DNA from 2 places in the Pseudomonas sp. GW822-FHT04C11 genome. Region 1 is predicted to be linked to the other one. Evidence: riboswitches for the same ligand, from Rfam matches in the RefSeq annotation. Region 1 holds a riboswitch; the other holds the start of a gene.
What was found. Region 1 has a riboswitch for cobalamin ahead of AC1RJ3_RS09010 (CbtB domain-containing protein). Riboswitches for the same ligand answer to the same signal wherever they lie in the genome.
Positions count from the first base shown of each region.

Region 2: another riboswitch for cobalamin. It lies ahead of cobO (cob(I)yrinic acid a,c-diamide adenosyltransferase); the one in region 1 lies ahead of AC1RJ3_RS09010 (CbtB domain-containing protein).

Region 1 covers NZ_JBXAMS010000004.1:261,233-270,454, forward strand. The annotation lists gene cobN (cobaltochelatase subunit CobN) at 1-992, opposite strand, end outside; gene cobW (cobalamin biosynthesis protein CobW) at 996-2,063, opposite strand; cobalamin riboswitch at 2,162-2,373, opposite strand; cobalamin riboswitch at 2,594-2,819, shown strand; gene AC1RJ3_RS09010 (CbtB domain-containing protein) at 2,920-3,111, shown strand; gene AC1RJ3_RS09015 (CbtA family protein) at 3,123-3,824, shown strand; gene AC1RJ3_RS09020 (cobalamin biosynthesis protein) at 3,821-4,234, shown strand; gene cobM (precorrin-4 C(11)-methyltransferase) at 4,316-5,062, shown strand; gene nfuA (Fe-S biogenesis protein NfuA) at 5,264-5,848, opposite strand; gene AC1RJ3_RS09035 (fatty acid cis/trans isomerase) at 5,960-8,251, opposite strand; gene metH (methionine synthase) at 8,407-9,222, shown strand, end outside.
Region 2 covers NZ_JBXAMS010000009.1:7,446-16,667, forward strand. The annotation lists gene AC1RJ3_RS16240 (C40 family peptidase) at 46-579, shown strand; gene AC1RJ3_RS16245 (O-methyltransferase) at 595-1,257, shown strand; gene AC1RJ3_RS16250 (PQQ-dependent sugar dehydrogenase) at 1,337-2,650, opposite strand; gene AC1RJ3_RS16255 (hypothetical protein) at 2,716-3,300, opposite strand; cobalamin riboswitch at 3,458-3,692, shown strand; gene cobO (cob(I)yrinic acid a,c-diamide adenosyltransferase) at 3,775-4,386, shown strand; gene AC1RJ3_RS16265 (cobyrinic acid a,c-diamide synthase CobB) at 4,383-5,720, shown strand; gene bluB (5,6-dimethylbenzimidazole synthase) at 5,717-6,367, shown strand; gene cbiB (adenosylcobinamide-phosphate synthase CbiB) at 6,364-7,272, shown strand; gene cobD (threonine-phosphate decarboxylase CobD) at 7,265-8,257, shown strand; gene AC1RJ3_RS16285 (cobyric acid synthase) at 8,254-9,222, shown strand, end outside.

The DNA of each region.
Region 1 (9,222 bases):
CTGATCGGGCGGCTGATGATCCGCCCATCGAGCTCCGGCAAAGCGATGTGCATCGCCAGATCCCGTGGGCCGAGCCCTTGCTCGCTGGCACGCCAACCGGGTTCGTTGTCCTGGGCGCAGATCGCCTGGATCACCGGGATATTGCGCCGGAAGGGTCGCAGATGCGGGGCTTCGGGGCTCGATTGAGCAAACCCGGTGGTGTTGAGAATCACCGAGGCCTGCACCTCATCCAGCCAGTCTTCGACCACCGTCAGGCAGCCGGGCTCTTTCAAACTGGCCAGCGCTATCGGCAGCGGGTTCAGCCCCGCTGCCTGCAAGCGCTGGCAGAAAACATCGATGAAAGCGGTGTTCGCCGCCTGCAAGTGCGAACGGTAAAACAGCACCGCCGCCACCGGTTGATCAAGCTGCCAGTCGGCTTGCCAATCGCCCAGCGTCGCGTTGCTTTTGTGTGGGTGGTAAATCGCGGTACGCGGCAGGGTCTGCGGTTCGGACCAGTGGTAATCGCGGCCCAGCCAACGGCTGGCCAGACAGCGATACAAATCCAGCGCATTGCCCATGCCGCCCTGACGCAAAAAGTGCCAAAGCCGCTCGCGGTCTTCGACAGGCACGGTACTGAGGTCGCTGAGCTCCGGGTCAGGACGGTCATCGCCCGGCACCAGAATCAGTTGCACACCGCGTTGCGACAGCTCCACCAGACGTTCGATGCCGTAGCGCCAATAGGCAATCCCGCCGTGCAGCGAGATCAGAATCACCTTGGCGTGGCGCAGCACTTCGTCGACATACAAGTCGACCGAGGCGTGGTTCTGCACCTGCATCGGGTTGGCCAAACGCAGGCTCGGATAGTCCTCGGGCAACTGCTGCGCCGCTTCGGCGAGCAGCGCCAGACTGGAGTCGCCGCTGCACAGAATCACCAGCTCGGCGGGGGTTTGGCCAAGGTCGGCAATGTTGTCATCCGAGACGAAACCGCCGGGCTGGGTCCTGAGCAGGTGCATGGGTTAAACGCTGAGCGCGGCGCGCAATTGCGCTTCGAGCAAGACGGCGTCCAATTGCTGGCCGATCAGCACCAGACGGGTGCTGCGCGCTTCGTCTGCGCCCCACTGACGGTCGAAGTGCTTGTCGAAACGCGTACCCACGCCCTGGATCAGCAGGCGCATCGGCTTGCTCGGGATCGCGGCGAAGCCCTTGACCCGCAGGATGCCGTGCTGAACCACCAATTGGGTCAGGGCGTCAAGCAACAGGCTTTCGTCGGCTTGCGGCAGTTCGATGGAAATCGAATCGAAGGCGTCGTGATCGTGATCATCGTGGTCGTCGCCATCGTGGTGATGGTCGTGGTGGCTGTGACGTCCGTCGATGTGCTCTTCAGAGCCGGCGCCCAGACCGATCAGCACGTCCAGCGGCAAACGACCGCTGCTGGCTTCGATGATCTTCACCGCTGGTGGCAGTTCTTCGGCGACTTCCAGGCGCACTTTGGCCAGATCCGCAGGACTGATCAGGTCGGCCTTGTTGAGGATCACCAGGTCGGCACTGGCCAGTTGGTCGGCGAACAGCTCGTGCAGCGGCGATTCGTGATCCAGATTCGGGTCGAGTTTGCGCTGGGCGTCGACCTGGTCCGGGAAGGCGGCAAAGGTGCCGGCGGCCACGGCCGGGCTGTCGACCACGGTGATCACCGCATCCACGGTGCAGGCGCTGCGGATTTCCGGCCACTGGAAGGCCTGGACCAACGGTTTTGGCAGGGCCAGGCCAGAGGTTTCGATAAGGATGTGGTCGAGGTCGCCGCGACGGGCAACCAGTTCGCGCATCACCGGGAAGAACTCTTCCTGAACCGTGCAGCACAAGCAGCCGTTGGCCAGCTCATACACGCGGCCGTTGGCTTCTTCTTCGGTGCAGCCGATGGAACATTGTTTGAGGATTTCGCCGTCAATGCCCAGCTCGCCGAACTCGTTGACGATCACCGCGATGCGCCGGCCCTGGGCGTTATCGAGCATGTGTCGCAGCAAGGTGGTTTTGCCCGAACCGAGGAAGCCGGTAACGATGGTGACGGGAAGTTTGGCCAGTGTTTTCATCGGATGCCCTTTGGCAAGGTGGCGGGCATACGGGACGACAACCGGCAGCGCTTGAGCGCGCGGAAGAATTCGCCACCGGATCACCCCGCCCGGTTGTAGTGAGAATCTGTATCGAGGCAGGTCTCCTGGCTGACGGTGGGCCAGTCATTCGACTGGCGGTTCCTGCACCTTCCCGCGCCTGAAAACAAAAGAGCGCAGTGGCATGGCAGAAACAAAACCGTTCACAGTTGCGGGGGCAGCCGCGGCATCGACCGCGTTCCCTTCTTAGCTTCGGCGCACGCGCCAAAGAACCTCGAAAGCGCAAGGCTACGCATCGCATCGGGGCGGGTCAATGTTCGCGATCCACCGTGGCGAGGGAGCTTGCTCCCGCTGGGTCGCGAAGCGGCCCCTCATTCCCGCAAGTACCCCGCGTGCACACGATTTACGACGGCTGCGCCGCCGAGCGGGAGCAAGCTCCCTCGCCACAGGGTTCTGCTTAGATCTCAACTGAGAACGCGTGCCAATTGACGCCCCGCCCTCGCCCATGCTCTCCTACACGCCTTGTTACGGGTGCCCTTCACAGGGTGAAACGGGAAACCGGTGAATCATGTGCTTTACTCAAAAGCCATGTCAGTCCGGTGCTGCCCCCGCAACGGTAAGCGAGCGAAGAATCAGATCCACTGTGCCAGCAGTTCGGCATGGGAAGGCGATTCTTGCAGGTTCGGCGAATGCCAGCCCCTCGTGAGCCCGGAGACCGGCCCGCAACACATCAATAACAAACCCGCGGTGGGCGGGCGCTGTTTTAGCCTCTGCGTGCCCGGCTCGCGGGGGTTTACATGCGCTCGATTCACCCACTGACTGACCAGAGGGAAGCGCCATGTCGATCATCAGCAGCACTCGCCACGTCACCGCCAGCACCACCTCCACCCTGAACCAACGCCTCGTTGCCGCTATTGGCGCATCGATTCTGGGCGCGTGCCTTGTGTATTTCGCCGGTTTCTCGCACATCGACGCGGTGCACAACGCCGCCCACGATACCCGTCACAGTTCTGCGTTCCCGTGCCACTGAGACCTGCCGAGATGATCAAGCGTATAGCGCAAACCGCAGGTTTCACCGGCTTGCTGGCCGCCCTGCTGCTGACCCTGCTGCAAAGCTTCTGGGTCGCGCCGCTGATTCTGCAGGCGGAGACCTACGAAAAAGCCCCGGCGGCTGAAGTCCATGAACATGCCGAAGGCGCCATGGCTGGCCACACCCACGATGCAGAGGCTTGGGAACCGGAAGATGGCTGGCAGCGCGTGCTGTCGACCACTGGCGGTAATCTGGTGGTCGCCGTCGGTTTTGCGCTGATGCTCGCGGGTCTCTACACCCTGCGCGCGCCGACTCGCACTTCTCAAGGCCTGCTCTGGGGATTGGCCGGTTACGCGACCTTCGTCCTCGCTCCGACCCTGGGCTTGCCGCCGGAATTGCCGGGAACTGCCGCCGCAGACCTGACACAACGGCAGATCTGGTGGATCAGCACGGCAGCGTCCACCGCTGTCGGTATCGCGCTGATCGTGTTCGCCCGGCATTGGCTGCTGAAAGTGCTCGGTGTCGCCATTCTGGCCGTGCCGCACATCATCGGCGCACCGCAGCCTGAAGTGCATTCGATGTTGGCCCCCGAAGCCCTCGAAGCGCAATTCAAGATCGCCTCGCAGCTGACCAACGCCGCGTTCTGGCTGGCCATGGGCCTGATCAGCGCCTGGTTGTTCCGCCGCAAAAGCGATGGTCAATACCACGCATGAGTGAAGCGCGCGCAGCGCCGACCCTGGTGATCGGCCTGGGCTGCCAGCGCGGCTGCCCGGCCAGCACGCTGCGCACGTTGCTCGACCAGGCGTTGCAGGCTCATCACATCGAATTACGAACGATCAAGGCCTTGGCCAGCATCGATCTGAAACGTGATGAGCCCGGTCTGATCGAGTTGGCCCGGCAACTGTCACTGCCACTGATCTGCTTCAGCAGCGAACAACTTTCCAGCTATAAACCGCAACTCAGCCATCGCTCGCAAATCGCTTTCGAGCGCACCGGCTGCTACGGCATAGCGGAAAGTGCCGCGCTGGCCCTCGCCGAACAACTGGCGCAGGCACCGGTAAAATTGCTGATCCCGCGACAAAAATATGCCCAGGCGACGTTTGCGTTGGCCGGCGCCGCCTAAAATCCTCGATAATCCCCGCCTTCGATCATGAGCAATCTTCATCTGAAGCCTTGCTTTGACAATTTTTCACAGGAGCCGGCCATGACCGTCTACTTCATTGGCGCAGGTCCCGGCGACCCGGAACTGATTACAGTCAAGGGCCAGCGACTGATTCGCAGTTGCCCGGTGATCATCTACGCCGGCTCGCTGGTGCCTGAAGCCGTATTGGAAGGCCATCAGGCTGAACAGGTGGTCAACAGCGCCGAATTGCACCTGGAACAGATCATCGAACTGATCAGAATCACCCACGACAAAGGTCAGGATGTAGCGCGCGTGCATTCCGGCGATCCGAGCCTGTATGGGGCGATCGGCGAGCAGATTCGTTATCTGCGCGAGCTGAGCATTCCGTTTGAAATCATCCCTGGCGTCACCGCCACTGCTGCGTGTGCAGCGCTGTTGGGGGCCGAGCTGACGCTACCGGACATCTCGCAAAGCGTCATCCTGACCCGCTACGCCGACAAGACCGCGATGCCGCCAGGCGAAGAATTCAGCAGCCTGGCCCAGCATGGCACGACCATGGCGATTCATCTGGGGGTCAATCACCTGGAGAAAATCGTCGCTGAACTGCTGCCGCATTACGGCGCAGATTGTCCGATTGCAGTGGTTCATCGGGCCAGCTGGCCGGACCAGGATTGGGTGGTGGGAACGCTGACAGACATCGCCGAAAAGGTTCAGGCCAAGGGATTTCGACGTACGGCGCTGATTCTGGTGGGTCGGGTGCTGGGCAGTGACACCTTCAGCGAATCGTCGCTGTACCGCGCCGGGCATGCACATCTCTACCGCCCTTAGGTGCACACATAACCTGTGGTGAGGGGGCTTGCCCCCGTTGGGTCGCGAAGCGGCCCCCTGTGTTCTTTCAGACATACCGCTTTGCGACGGCTTCGCCGCCGAGCGGGGCGGTGCGGCGTTCCGACAAGCCCCCTCGCCACAAATCGCGGGCATAAAAAAACGGCGCTCACGGGCACCGTTTTTCATGTCGCAGCGAACACCTTAGTAGTAGGCGTTTTCTTTCTGCGTGTGGTCGGTCACGTCACGGACACCTTTGAGCTCGGGTATGCGCTCAAGCAGCGTGCGCTCGATGCCTTCCTTCAGGGTCACGTCAGCCTGGCCGCAGCCCTGGCAGCCGCCACCGAACTTCAATACGGCGATGCCGTCTTCAACCACATCGATCAGGCTGACCTGACCGCCGTGGCTGGCCAGCCCCGGGTTGATTTCGGTTTGCAGGTAGTAGTTGATGCGCTCATTGACCGGGCTGTCGGCGTTGACCATCGGTACTTTGGCGTTTGGCGCCTTGATGGTCAGTTGGCCGCCCATGCGGTCAGTGGCGTAGTCGACCACCGCATCGTCCAGGAATGCTTCGCTGAACGAGTCGATGTAAGCGGTGAAGCTTTTGAGCCCCAGCGCTGTGTCTTCAGGTTTTTCTTCGCCCGGCTTGCAATAGGCAATGCAGGTTTCGGCGTATTGAGTGCCAGGCTGGGTGATAAAGACCCGAATGCCGATCCCCGGGGTGTTCTGCTTGGAGAGCAGATCAGCCAGATAATCGTGGGCGGCGTCGGTAATAGTAATGGCGGTCATGGAAGTTCCTCGCAGGCTTGGGCGCAGTTTACGCCAATCATCGCGCCGGACAAAGTCCCAGTATTTTTGTCGGGAAAGAACCGGTCGCCGCCAGGGCGACCGGCAGGTAAATCACAGGTTTTCGTAGCGATTCATGTCCAGTACGCCCTCTTCCACCGGATCGGTCTCGTGGATATACCGGCTTAAATCGTGGAAATACTGCCAGAACTGCGGATGGCTGCGACGAATCCCCCAGTGCTCGACGATTTTCTCGAAGTCCTGGGCATTCTTGGCATTCTCCATCTCGGCGACAAATGCCGGTACTTGTTCAGCGGGAATGTTGAACATGAAGTTCGGGTAGCTGCTGAGCACACCGGGATAAATGGTCAAGGTGTCCAGCCCCGGCTGATAGCGCAACGCCTCGCCGAGCAGGAACGCCACGTTGCTGTGGGCACGGTTGCGCAGCAGGCTGTACACCTCGCGCTTGCCGCTGCGACTTTCGATGCGCAGCATCGTCGCTTCCGGCAACTGGTCGATCACCTTAAGCCCGGCCGCCGGGCGTGCGGTCAGGCGACTCAATGCCTGCTCGGCATTCTGCAAGGCCGGATCGATATTGGGCCGTGAGCAATAAGCGCCATCGCAGCGATTGATCGGATCAGGACTGGCGTTCAGGTCACCGTAACGCATCAGCAATTGCTGGACGAAATCGCGTTTCGGGTCTTTCTCGTCGAGTTTCAGTGCAGTCGGCTTATCGTTGTCGATGCTTTCGTAATCCAGCCACATCTTGAATTTGCCGCTGCTCTGATACCAGTCGTCCAGATACCCGTCACGCGAATCGGCCGGCATCAGGCGCAGGAAATTCTGCTCGGCGCCGTTACGGATCAAGTCGAAATACAGCCGGGTCTGCGCCTGATGGGAAACGTTGCCGAACACGTCGAAGTTGACCGCCAGCTGATAATAGGTGCGCTCCAGCAACGGGTAGTCGAATAACCACATGGTCTGTGGCACTTCACCGATCAGCCCCTTGTTCACTGAAGCACTGTCAAAATGCCGGAAGATGCTCAGCAAGGCGTTGTCGTTACCGGCCCACAAGGTCGACCAACTCGGCGCGTGTGCCTTGGCGTAGGTGTCACGGCGCAAGGCTTCGTACTCGTTACGCTTGTCGCGGTAGGCATGCCACAGGCTCAGCACGCTGCCGACATCGTCATTCTGGCCGGGCATGGCCAGCAATGGCGTGGCCTTGCCGCGATAACTCGGATCGGTGATGTACAGGTCATGCTCCGGCGCCTGGAAGAACGCCCAGAAGTTGTCGCGGATCACGTCGGTAGCGATCTGCCCGCGACAGACCGGGCCGCGGATAAAGGTGCGCACGAAGTATTCGGCGTTATCGAGCATGAACTGATACCGCGCCTGGGCCGGAATCGCCTGGAAGGTCTCGAACGGATTGGCCCGACGTTCCGGGCCATAACCAGGCAAGGCGTGAACCTGCCAGTTGCCGTTGTAGAACAGGGTTTTGATCCGGGCCATTTTCGCCGGGCTCAGCGGATAGGTGATGTGCGTCTTGTGCACGATCACCCCTTGCACCGGCCACAAGCGGTAATACACCTGGGTGCCCGGATCGTCGTTCGGGCGACGACTGTTGATCAGGTCGATCGGTTGGCCCGTCGGTGTGCGCGAACGCACCCACTGGAAGAAGTGCCCCGGCTCGCCATCCTTGAAGTAGATATGCGCCAGAAACCAGTGCTCGAACAACCAGCGTGCTACCAGACTTTCACGGGCGCCCGGTGCGTTCAGCAGGTTTTCCCACTGCACCACCTGCAAGGCTTCCCTGGCGCTCGGGACCAGGCCCTGCTGGTCGATAGGCGCACCGGAGGCCAGCCAGCGTTGCAGCGTCTGGTACTGCTGATCGGTCAGCCCGGTCACCGCCAACGGCATGCCTTCTTTCGGATGGGCGCCGGCGTAGGCCTCGAACTCTCCTGGCATCGGGCACATGTTCTCGCGCTCAAGCCCGAGCACAATCTCTTCCGGCAACTTGGCGTTAGGTTGCAGCGGCGTCCGGTGGCCGAGTTCAAGCATTCGCGCCATCAACGCAGCCTGACTGCCCTGGGCATCGAGTACCGAGTAGAAGTCCTTGCGTTGCCAGGCGGCTTTGCCAAAGGCGTCATAAAACAGCCGTGTCGGCTCCGACGCCTTACTGCGCTCGCCGGCATAGACCGGAATCTTGTTCGCGCCCCGCGCTGCACCTTCGCCACTGCCCAGATTGAGCTGACAGGCGGCGTCATAGCAGGCATGGCAGGCCACGCATTTTTCAGTGAAGATCGGCTGAACGTCGCGGGTGTATGAGATCGCCGGCGCCGTGCCTTGTGCTGTGGCGACACTGCTTATAAGCAGCACAAAGAGGCTGATGAAAACGCGATACGACATATCCCTGGTCCCGATCATGAAAAAACGTCGCGATTCTACCGTCCTGGCCCGCCCACCAACATGAGCGATATTCATGCAAAAGCAGCTCATGCTCTAATTGCACGCAGGTTTGCTATTATTCCGACCCTTCGTAATGGCCTTACCAGGTAGTCCTAATGTCCGATCGCAGCGCTCGCCTACACGTCCTCAAGCAAGCCCTCAAAGAGCGCATCCTGATTCTCGATGGCGGCATGGGCACAATGATCCAGAGCTTCAAGCTCGAGGAGCAGGACTACCGTGGCAAACGCTTTGCCGACTGGCCAAGCGACGTCAAGGGTAACAACGACTTGCTGGTACTGAGCCGCCCGGACGTAATCGGGGCGATCGAGAAGCAATACCTGGATGCCGGCGCCGACATTCTGGAAACCAACACCTTCAACGCCACCCAGGTATCCCAGGCCGACTACGGCATGCAGGGCCTGGCGTACGAGTTAAACGTAGAAGGCGCACGCCTTGCGCGCAAGGTGGCGGACGCCAAGACCCTCGAAACCCCGGACAAACCACGTTTTGTCGCCGGTGTCCTGGGCCCGACCAGCCGCACCTGCTCGCTGTCGCCGGACGTGAACAACCCTGGCTATCGCAACGTGACCTTCGATGAACTGGTGGAGAACTACACCGAGGCCACCAAAGGCCTGATCGAAGGCGGCGCCGACCTGATCCTGATCGAAACCATTTTCGACACCCTGAACGCCAAAGCCGCGATCTTCGCCGTGCAGGGCGTGTTCGAGGAAGTCGGTTTCGAATTGCCGATCATGATTTCCGGGACCATCACCGATGCCTCCGGCCGCACCCTGTCCGGCCAGACCACCGAAGCCTTCTGGAACTCCATTGCCCACGCCAAGCCGATTTCCGTCGGCCTGAACTGCGCCCTTGGCGCCCGTGAACTGCGTCCGTACCTGGAAGAACTGTCGAACAAGGCCAGCACTTACGTT
Region 2 (9,222 bases), on a different contig from region 1:
GCCTCTCGGCAGAGAAAGCCGCAGCCAGATCAGGATGTTCTGTATATGACGATGTCGGCCCGCCTTGTACTCATCTTCTTCGCAGCGCTGCTCAGCGCCTGCGCCAGCCGCACTCCGCCGCCTGTCAAAGTCGTTCGCGCCCCGGTTTTCGCTCCCGCCCAATCGTTCTCGCCTGCCGCTGAAGACGTGCTGATTCGCGCGCTGGGTCTGGTCGGCACGCCTTATCGTTGGGGTGGCAATACACCGGATTCAGGTTTCGATTGCAGCGGCCTGATCGGTTACGTCTACCGCGATGCAGCGGGTATTTCCCTGCCACGTTCAACTCGCGAGATGATCGGCATGCAGGCGCCGAACGTTGGCCTGGAGGCTCTGCAAACCGGTGACCTGATCTTCTTCGCCACCAATGGCGGCTCGCAAGTCAGTCACGCCGGGATCTACGTCGGTGAAGGTCGCTTCGTGCATGCACCCGCCACGGGTGGTACGGTGAAGCTCGACAGTTTGTCCAAGGCCTATTGGCAGAGAGCCTACCTGAGCGCCAAGCGTGTTATCGAGCCTGAGCATCTGGCGCACAATTTCTAGTTCGCAGAGGTTGTCATGACCGCTCGCACACTCAATCTCGACGATTCCCTTTATAACTACCTGCTCGACGTTTCCCTGCGCGAAACGCCGCTGCAACGCCGCTTGCGTGACGAAACCCAGGCACTGCCCATGGCGCGCTGGCAGGTGGCGCCCGAGCAAGGTCAGTTCCTCGCCTTGCTGGTCAAGCTGACGGGCGCCAGGCGCTTGCTTGAAGTCGGCACCTTCACCGGTTACAGCGCCTTGTGCATGGCGGCCGCCTTGCCGGATGACGGTTCGTTGATCTGCTGTGACATTCCCGGAGACTACAACGCCACTGCGCGCCGTTACTGGCAAGAGGCTGGGCTCGCTGGGCGCATCGATTTGCGTTTGGCCCCCGCGTTGCAAACCCTGGCTCAACTTGAGCAGCAAGGACAGGGCGGTTGCTTCGATCTGATCTTCATCGATGCCGACAAGGCCAACTATCCGGCTTATCTGGAAAGCGCTTTGCGGCTGCTGCGAAGTGGTGGGCTGGCGGTATTCGACAACACACTGTGGAGTGGGCGAGTACTGGAAGAAAATCCCGCGAGCGAAGACACCCGAGCCATCCAGGCACTCAATCGCGCCTTGAAGGACGACTCGCGTGTCGATCTGTCGTTGTTGCCATTGGGCGATGGTTTGACGCTGTGCCGCAAGCTGTAGGAGCCGAGCTTGCTCGCGATGGCGGTGTGTCAGGTAAGCCGTAATCGCTGGCAAGCCAGGCTCCTGCAAGTCCGTGTTGTTATTTGGCGGCTGACACGCGCCAGATCTTGTTCCCCACGTCATCGGCCACCAGCAAGTCACCCTGTTTATCGATCACTACGCCCACCGGGCGACCCATGGCTTCTTCATTCTTGTTGAGAAACCCCGTCAGCACGTCGACCGGTTGCGCTGCCGGCTTGCCAGCGCTGAACGGCACGAAGATGACTTTGTAGCCACTATGTGGTTTGCGGTTCCAGGAACCATGCTGGCCGATAAATGCGCCTTCAGTGAACGGAGCTGGCAGCTTGCTGCCTTCGGCGAAGGTCAGGCCCAGCGAAGCGGTATGCGGTCCAACCGCGTAGTCCGGGGCGATGGCCCTGGCGACGAGGTCCGGGTTTTGCGGTGTGACGCGCGCGTCGATGTGCTGGCCGTAGTAACTGAATGGCCAGCCGTAGAAGCCGCCGTCCTTGACCGAGGTGATGTAGTCCGGCACCAGGTCGCTGCCGATTTCGTCCCGTTCGTTGACGGCGGTCCAGAGTTTTCCACTGCGCGGTTCCCAGTCCATGCCGTTGGGATTGCGCAGGCCGGAGGCGAAAATCCGATGGTTGCCGGTAGCGCGATCGACTTCCCAGATCGCTGCACGTCCTTCTTCCTGCTCCAGGCCATTTTCACCAGCGTTGCTGTTGGAGCCGACCGTGACGTAGAGCTTGCTGCCGTCCTTGCTGGCGATGACGTTTTTGGTCCAGTGATGATTCAGCGTGCCGCCGGGCAGGTCGATGACGTTCACCGGTTTGGCGGTGATGGACGTTTCACCGCTTTCATAGTGAAAGCGCAGCAGGCGGTCAGTGTCGGCGACGTACAGGTCGTTGCCGACCAGGGTCATGCCGAACGGCGAGTTGAGGTTCTCGATGAAGGTCGTGCGGGTTTCAGCGACGCCGTTGTGATCCTTGTCACGCAGCAGGGTGATCCGGTTCGCGCTTGGTACGCCAGCCCCGGCGCGGCCCATGACTTTGCCCATGACCCAGCCGCGAATGCCTTTGCTGTCGTCGGGCTTGGGTGGCGCATTGGTTTCAGCCACCAACACGTCGCCGTTGGGCAGTACATAGAGCCAGCGTGGATGATCAAGTCCTTCGGCAAATGCCGCCACCTGAGTGCCTGGCGCGGCAATCGGCTTTGCGCCCGTTGGCCAGCCGACCGCCGGTGCGATGTTCACTGTCGGGATCAGCGTCTTGTGCGGTTCCGGCAGCTTGGGCGATGGGCCCGTGCCGTCCGACACTGGCAAGGTGGCGGACTCCCCGCAGGCGGCGAGCCCTCCGGCGATGGCGATAACAAGGACGAATCGAGGCTTGAGCATGCTGATTTCCCTATGAATGCATCACCTCATCATAGAGGAACCTGATCGATGGAAGGTTCAACCTGTCAGCCGCGGGCCTCTTTGAGCAATACCGCGATGCCCGGATGGTAGTTGCCGGCTTCGTTGTGCAATTTGCGATAGGCGTAGGGAAAGTACCAGGCCACTGCGCAGGTGTGTTCCTTTTGCAGATCGTCGACCATGTCCTGGAGTTCTTCCGGCGTAGGGCTGTGCTGGGCTTTTTGTGGGGCGACGAACAGGCAGCCGAGCTTCAGGTCGCTGGCGTAGCTGATTTTTTTCGCATCGCTCACGACATCGAGCAAGGCCTGGGTCAGATTCAGGTTGTTGACTCGCGGCCAGCGTTGCGTGGCTTGAAGGTAGGCGCGTTCTTCTCCACTGGCGATAAACAGGTCGGCGCGGCCATTACGCTCGCCTTCCTCGATCTGCTTTTTTGTCGGAGTCTGTTCAAGGGTGACCATTTCTGCCATCCACGCCGCCGCTGAAAGCAGGCTCAGGTTGGCGCGTTCGTCAAACCAGTAAGGGCTTTCGTTATCGCCGCGTACCGCGTTGTAACGGTCGATGCACTCGAACCAGCGTTCCAGTACCGGGCGCAGGAATTCCAGCTTCGGGTTACTGATGATCATGCCTTGCATGTTGCCCCCTCTTTGTTCTTGTAATGTAAGGTTGTGGCTCTTTGATATCACCGCTTTCAGTGTGGCACAAGATTGGCGCCAGTTTATTGATCGGGATCGGTTTCTATCCATTGATGAGCCCCCGGCTTTAATTGACGCTCCACCCCCAACCCTCTAACCTTCGCGACTTGTTTCAGGTGCTCTGTGACCCTGTGGTCGACCGAGTGAAACAGGGAAGCCGGTGAGGGCGCGTTCTTTGACAGAGCGGGCGACGATCCCGGCGCTGCCCCCGCAACGGTAAATGAGTAAAAGCTGCGCTTTGAGCCACTGTGTCGAAGGTCGATATGGGAAGGCGCGCAGTCAGGCGTCAGCCGCTTATGAGCCCGGAGACCGGCCTGATCCATCCAGCGGCATCACGGTGGGCGATGCCAGGCTTCTTGCCGTCTATTTCTATGCCTGCCCGCCGTTATCCAGCCTCAACGGAGAGCTCCCCCCATGACTGATTCCCCCGATCGTGACGAACGCCATCTGGCACGCATGCTGCGCAAGAAAGCCGTGATCGATGAGCGCATTGCCAACTCGCCGAATGAATGCGGCTTGCTGCTGGTCCTGTCCGGCAACGGCAAGGGCAAAAGCAGTTCTGCGTTCGGCATGCTCGCCCGGGCGATGGGCCACGGCATGCAGTGCGGCGTGGTGCAGTTCATCAAGGGGCGCAGCAGTACCGGCGAGGAGCTGTTCTTCCGGCGGTTCCCGGAACAAGTGCGCTTCCACGTGATGGGCGAAGGTTTCACCTGGGAAACCCAGGATCGCCAGCGCGATATCGCCGCCGCCGAGGCCGCATGGGACGTCTCCCGCGAATTGCTGCGTGACCCGGCCATTGGTCTGGTGGTGCTCGATGAACTGAATATCGCCCTCAAGCACGGTTATCTGGACCTTGATCAGGTGCTCAGCGACTTGCAGGCGCGTCCGCCGATGCAACACGTGGTAGTCACGGGTCGTGGTGCCAAGCCGGAAATGATCGAACTGGCGGACACCGTTACCGAAATGGGCATGATCAAGCATGCTTTCCAGGCCGGGATCAAAGCGCAGAAAGGCGTTGAGCTGTGAGTGAGCCGCGTTTTTGCCCGGCGGTACTGATTGCCGCGCCGGCTTCCGGTCAGGGCAAGACCACTGTCACCGCGGCGCTGGCCCGTTTGCATCGCAATCAGGGGCGCAAGGTCCGGGTGTTCAAATGCGGTCCGGACTTTCTCGATCCGATGATTCTCGAGCGCGCCAGCGGTGCGCCGGTGTATCAACTGGACATGTGGATGGTCGGCGAGCAGGAAAGTCGTCGGCTGTTGTGGGAAGCCGCCGCTGAGGCTGATCTGATTTTGATCGAAGGCGTGATGGGGTTGTTCGATGGCACGCCGTCCAGCGCCGATCTGGCGCGGCATTTCGGTGTGCCGGTGCTGGGCGTGATCGATGGCACCGCCATGGCTCAGACCTTCGGCGCGCTGGCGTTGGGGCTCGCACGTTATCAGCCGGACTTGCCGTTTGCTGGTGTCTTGGCCAACCGCGTCGGCACCTTGCGTCACGCGCAATTGCTCGAAGGCAGCCTCACTGAAGGCTTGCGCTGGTACGGCGCCTTGTCCCGGGAAACCGGAATCGAATTGCCTAGCCGTCACTTGGGGCTGGTCCAGGCCAGTGAATTGAATGACCTCGATCTGCGCCTCGACGCTGCGGCCGAGGCGTTGGCCAGCAGCTGCGAAGTGGCATTGCCGCCTGCCGTCGAGTTCGCTGCGCCTGACGTGATTACCGCCGAGCCATTGTTGGCCGCTGTGCGAATCGCGGTGGCTCGCGATGAAGCGTTTGCCTTCACGTATGGCGCGAGCCTCGACTTGTTGCGGGCGATGGGCGCCGAGTTGCGATTCTTCTCGCCGATCCATGACCGTGAACTGCCTGAAGCGGACAGCTTGTATCTGCCCGGTGGTTATCCGGAATTGCACCACGTGGCGTTGGCTGAAAACCGCACAATGCTCGATGCGATTCGCGCACACCACGCCGCTGGCAAGCCGTTGCTGGCCGAATGCGGCGGCATGCTCTATTTGCTCGACTCACTGACCGATGTCGATGGCACGCGCGCTGAGTTGCTGGGGCTGCTGGCCGGTGATGCGGTGATGCAAAAGCGTCTGGCCGCGTTGGCCCTGCAAGCGGTCGAATTACCTGAAGGCGCGTTGCGCGGCCACACGTACCACCATTCATTGACCAGCACCGAGCTTGAGCCGATCGCTCGCGGCCTGAGCCCTAACGGCGGGCGCGGTGCCGAGGCGGTTTACCGTGACGGGCGGATGACGGCGTCTTATGTGCACTTTTATTTCCCGTCCAATCCATCGGCGATCGCCGCGCTGTTTGCGCCAGACCTGAATCTTGTAGAGGCGGGCTCGCCCGCGAAGCGGCCATGACCGACAACGCATTTTCCGAGGCCGAACGCGAAGCGGTGTATCGCGCGATTGCCGAGCGTCGCGACATGCGTCACTTCAGTGGCGGCAGCGTCGAGCCCGAACTGCTTCGGCGGTTGCTCGAAGCGGCGCATCGGGCGCCGAGTGTCGGTTTGATGCAGCCTTGGCGGTTCATCCGCATCAGCGACCGAGCGTTACGCGGCAGGATCCAGCAACTGGTGGAAGAGGAGCGAGTACGCACCGCCGAGGCGCTGGGCGAACGCTCCGATGACTTCATGAAGCTGAAAGTCGAAGGCATCAACGACTGCGCCGAAGTACTGGTCGCCGCGCTGATGGATGATCGCGAGCGGCATATCTTTGGCCGTCGGACTTTGCCGGAAATGGACATGGCGTCGTTGTCCTGCGCGATCCAGAATCTTTGGCTGGCGTCCCGTGCCGAAGGTCTGGGCATGGGCTGGGTCTCGTTGTTCGAACCGCAAGCCTTGGCCGATCTGCTCGGCCTGCCGCCGGGGGCCAAGCCGCTGGCGGTGTTGTGCCTGGGACCGGTCAAGGAATTTTACCCGGCGCCAATGTTGGTCCTTGAAGGCTGGGCGCAGGCGCGTCCGCTAAGTGAAATGTTGTACGAGAATTTTTGGGGAGTGAGTCAATGAGTGTGGCGTTGCTGAGTGTCGCCGGCGTAGCGCTGGATGCGCTGCTGGGCGAACCCAAGCGCTGGCATCCGCTGGTGGCGTTCGGCCGTTTTGCCGATCGTGTCGAGCAACGTTTCAACTCTGCCGGCCGTGGCTGGCGCAGTCATGGCGTCACAGCCTGGGTGATGGCGGTGCTGCCGCTGACCCTGTTGATCACGGCATTGTCCTGGTTGCCTTACATCGGCTGGGTCGTCGAGATTCTCGCGTTGTATTGCGCTCTCGGTCTGCGCAGCCTCGGTGAGCATGTCGAGCCGGTGGCTCAGGCCCTGCGCAGCGACGATCTGGATGAAGCACGCAAGCGTGTCGGTTATCTGGTCAGTCGTCAGACCAGTGAGCTGGACTCGACCGAAGTGGCCCGTGCCGCCACCGAATCGGTTCTGGAAAATGGCAGCGACGCGGTATTCGCCGCGCTGTTCTGGTTTGTCGTCGCGGGTGCGCCGGGCGTGGTGCTCTATCGACTGAGCAATACCCTGGACGCCATGTGGGGTTATCGCAACGAGCGCTTTGAACGCTTCGGCTGGGCGGCGGCGAAAATCGACGATGTGCTCAACTATATTCCGGCGCGTCTGGTGGCGTTGACCTACGCACTGCTGGGTAAAACCCGTTTGGCACTCAAATGCTGGCGCACGCAGGGGCCGACCTGGGACAGCCCGAACGCCGGGCCGGTGATGGCTGCTGGTGCGGGCGCTCTGGGCGTCGAGTTGGGCGGGGCGGCGATCTATCACGGTGAACTGCATCAGCGTCCACAGCTGGGCGAAGGTGTGCCGGCAGACGCCAACTCCATCGATCGCGGCTGGCAGCTGGTTCAGCGTGGGGTATGGCTTTGGTTGCTGATCCTCTGTGTGGGAGCCGAGATTTATGCTTGAGCACGGTGGCCGCTTGCGCAAGGCGGCGTTGCGGTACGGCATCGCCGAAGCCGATTGGCTCGACTTGTCCAGCGGTCTGGCACCTTGGCCGTGGGCAATCCCGGACATCCCGTTACGGGCCTGGGCACGCTTGCCGGAAACCGATGACGGCCTGGAGCAGGCTGCACGCGAGTACTATGGCGCCTCGCAGGTGCTGCCGGTCGCGGGCTCCCAGGCGGCTATCCAGTTGCTGCCACGCCTGCGTCGCGCCGGTAAAGTCGGCGTGCTCTCGCCCTGTTATGCCGAGCACGCTGAGGCCTGGCGTCGCAATGGCTACGTCGTGCGTGAAGTGCTGGAGCAGGAAGTCGACTTTTTCCTCGATAGCCTCGACGTGCTGGTAGTGGTTAACCCGAACAATCCCACCGGCCTGAGCCTGACCCCGGAACGTCTGCTCGACTGGCATGCACGGCTGGCGCAGCGCGGTGGCTGGCTGGTGGTCGACGAAGCCTTCATGGACAACACCCCGCAGTTGAGCCTGTCGTCTTATGCCGATCAGGTTGGCTTGATCGTCTTGCGTTCGTTCGGCAAGTTTTTCGGCTTGGCCGGGGTGCGATTGGGTTTTGTGCTGGCTGAGCGCAAGTTGCTCAAACTGCTCGCCGAGCAGGTCGGTCCTTGGGCGGTCAGCGGGCCGACCCGGGTATTGGGTCAGGTCTGTTTGCGTGACACCCAAGGTCATGCTCGCCAGCGTCTGCGCAGTGAAGAAGCGAGTCAGCGTCTGGCTGAAGTCCTCGAACGTCACGGCTTTAAGCCGCACGGTGGTTGCGCGTTGTTTCAGTGGTTGATCACCGATCACGCAGAGCATCTGCACGAATTCATGGCCCGACGCGGCATCTTGCTGCGCCTGTTCACCCACAACAGCAGCCTGCGGTTCGGCTTGCCGGCCGATGAAGCCGATTGGCAGCGCCTCGAGCACGCTTTTGAAGCCTACACCGAGGAAACCTCATGACCACGTTGATGGTGCAGGGCACCACCTCGGACGCCGGCAAAAGTACCCTGGTAACCGCGTTGTGCCGTTGGCTGACGCGCCAGGGGGTTCGCGTGGTGCCGTTCAAGCCGCAGAACATGGCGCTCAACAGTGCGGTAACCGCCGACGGCGGCGAAATCGGCCGCGCTCAAGCTGTGCAGGCCCAGGCGGCCAACCTTGAGCCACACACCGACATGAACCCGGTGCTGCTCAAGCCCAATAGCGATACCGGCGCGCAAGTGATCATTCACGGACGTGCCGTGACCACCATGAACGCAGTCGCCTATCACGACTACAAAGCCATCGCCATGCAAGCGGTACTCGCCTCTCACGAACGCTTGAGTGCAGCCTATCCGGTGGTGATGGTCGAAGGCGCGGGTTCCCCGGCCGAGATCAATTTGCGTGCCGGCGACATTGCCAACATGGGGTTCGCCGAAGCGGTGGATTGTCCGGTGGTGCTGATCGCCGACATCAATCGCGGCGGGGTATTCGCGCATTTGGTGGGCACGCTGGAGTTGCTGTCAGCCAGTGAGCAGGCGCGGGTCAAAGGCTTCATCATCAACCGTTTTCGCGGCGATATCGCCTTGCTGCAGCCAGGCCTCGACTGGCTGGAAGAACGCACCGGCAAACCGGTGATCGGCGTGCTGCCGTATGTCATGGATTTGCATCTGGAAGCCGAAGACGGCATCGATCAGCGCCAGGCCGATAAGGCCGAGCAGGTGCTCAACGTGGTGGTGCCGGTGTTACCGCGAATCAGCAACCACACCGACTTCGATCCACTGCGTCTGCATCCGCAGGTCGATCTGCAATTCATCGGGCCAGGTCAGCCGATTCCGCCTGCCGACCTGATCATCCTGCCGGGCTCGAAGAGCGTGCGCAGCGACCTGCACTACTTGCGCGCCAACGGTTGGGATGCGGCGATTACCCGCCATTTGCGGTACGGCGGC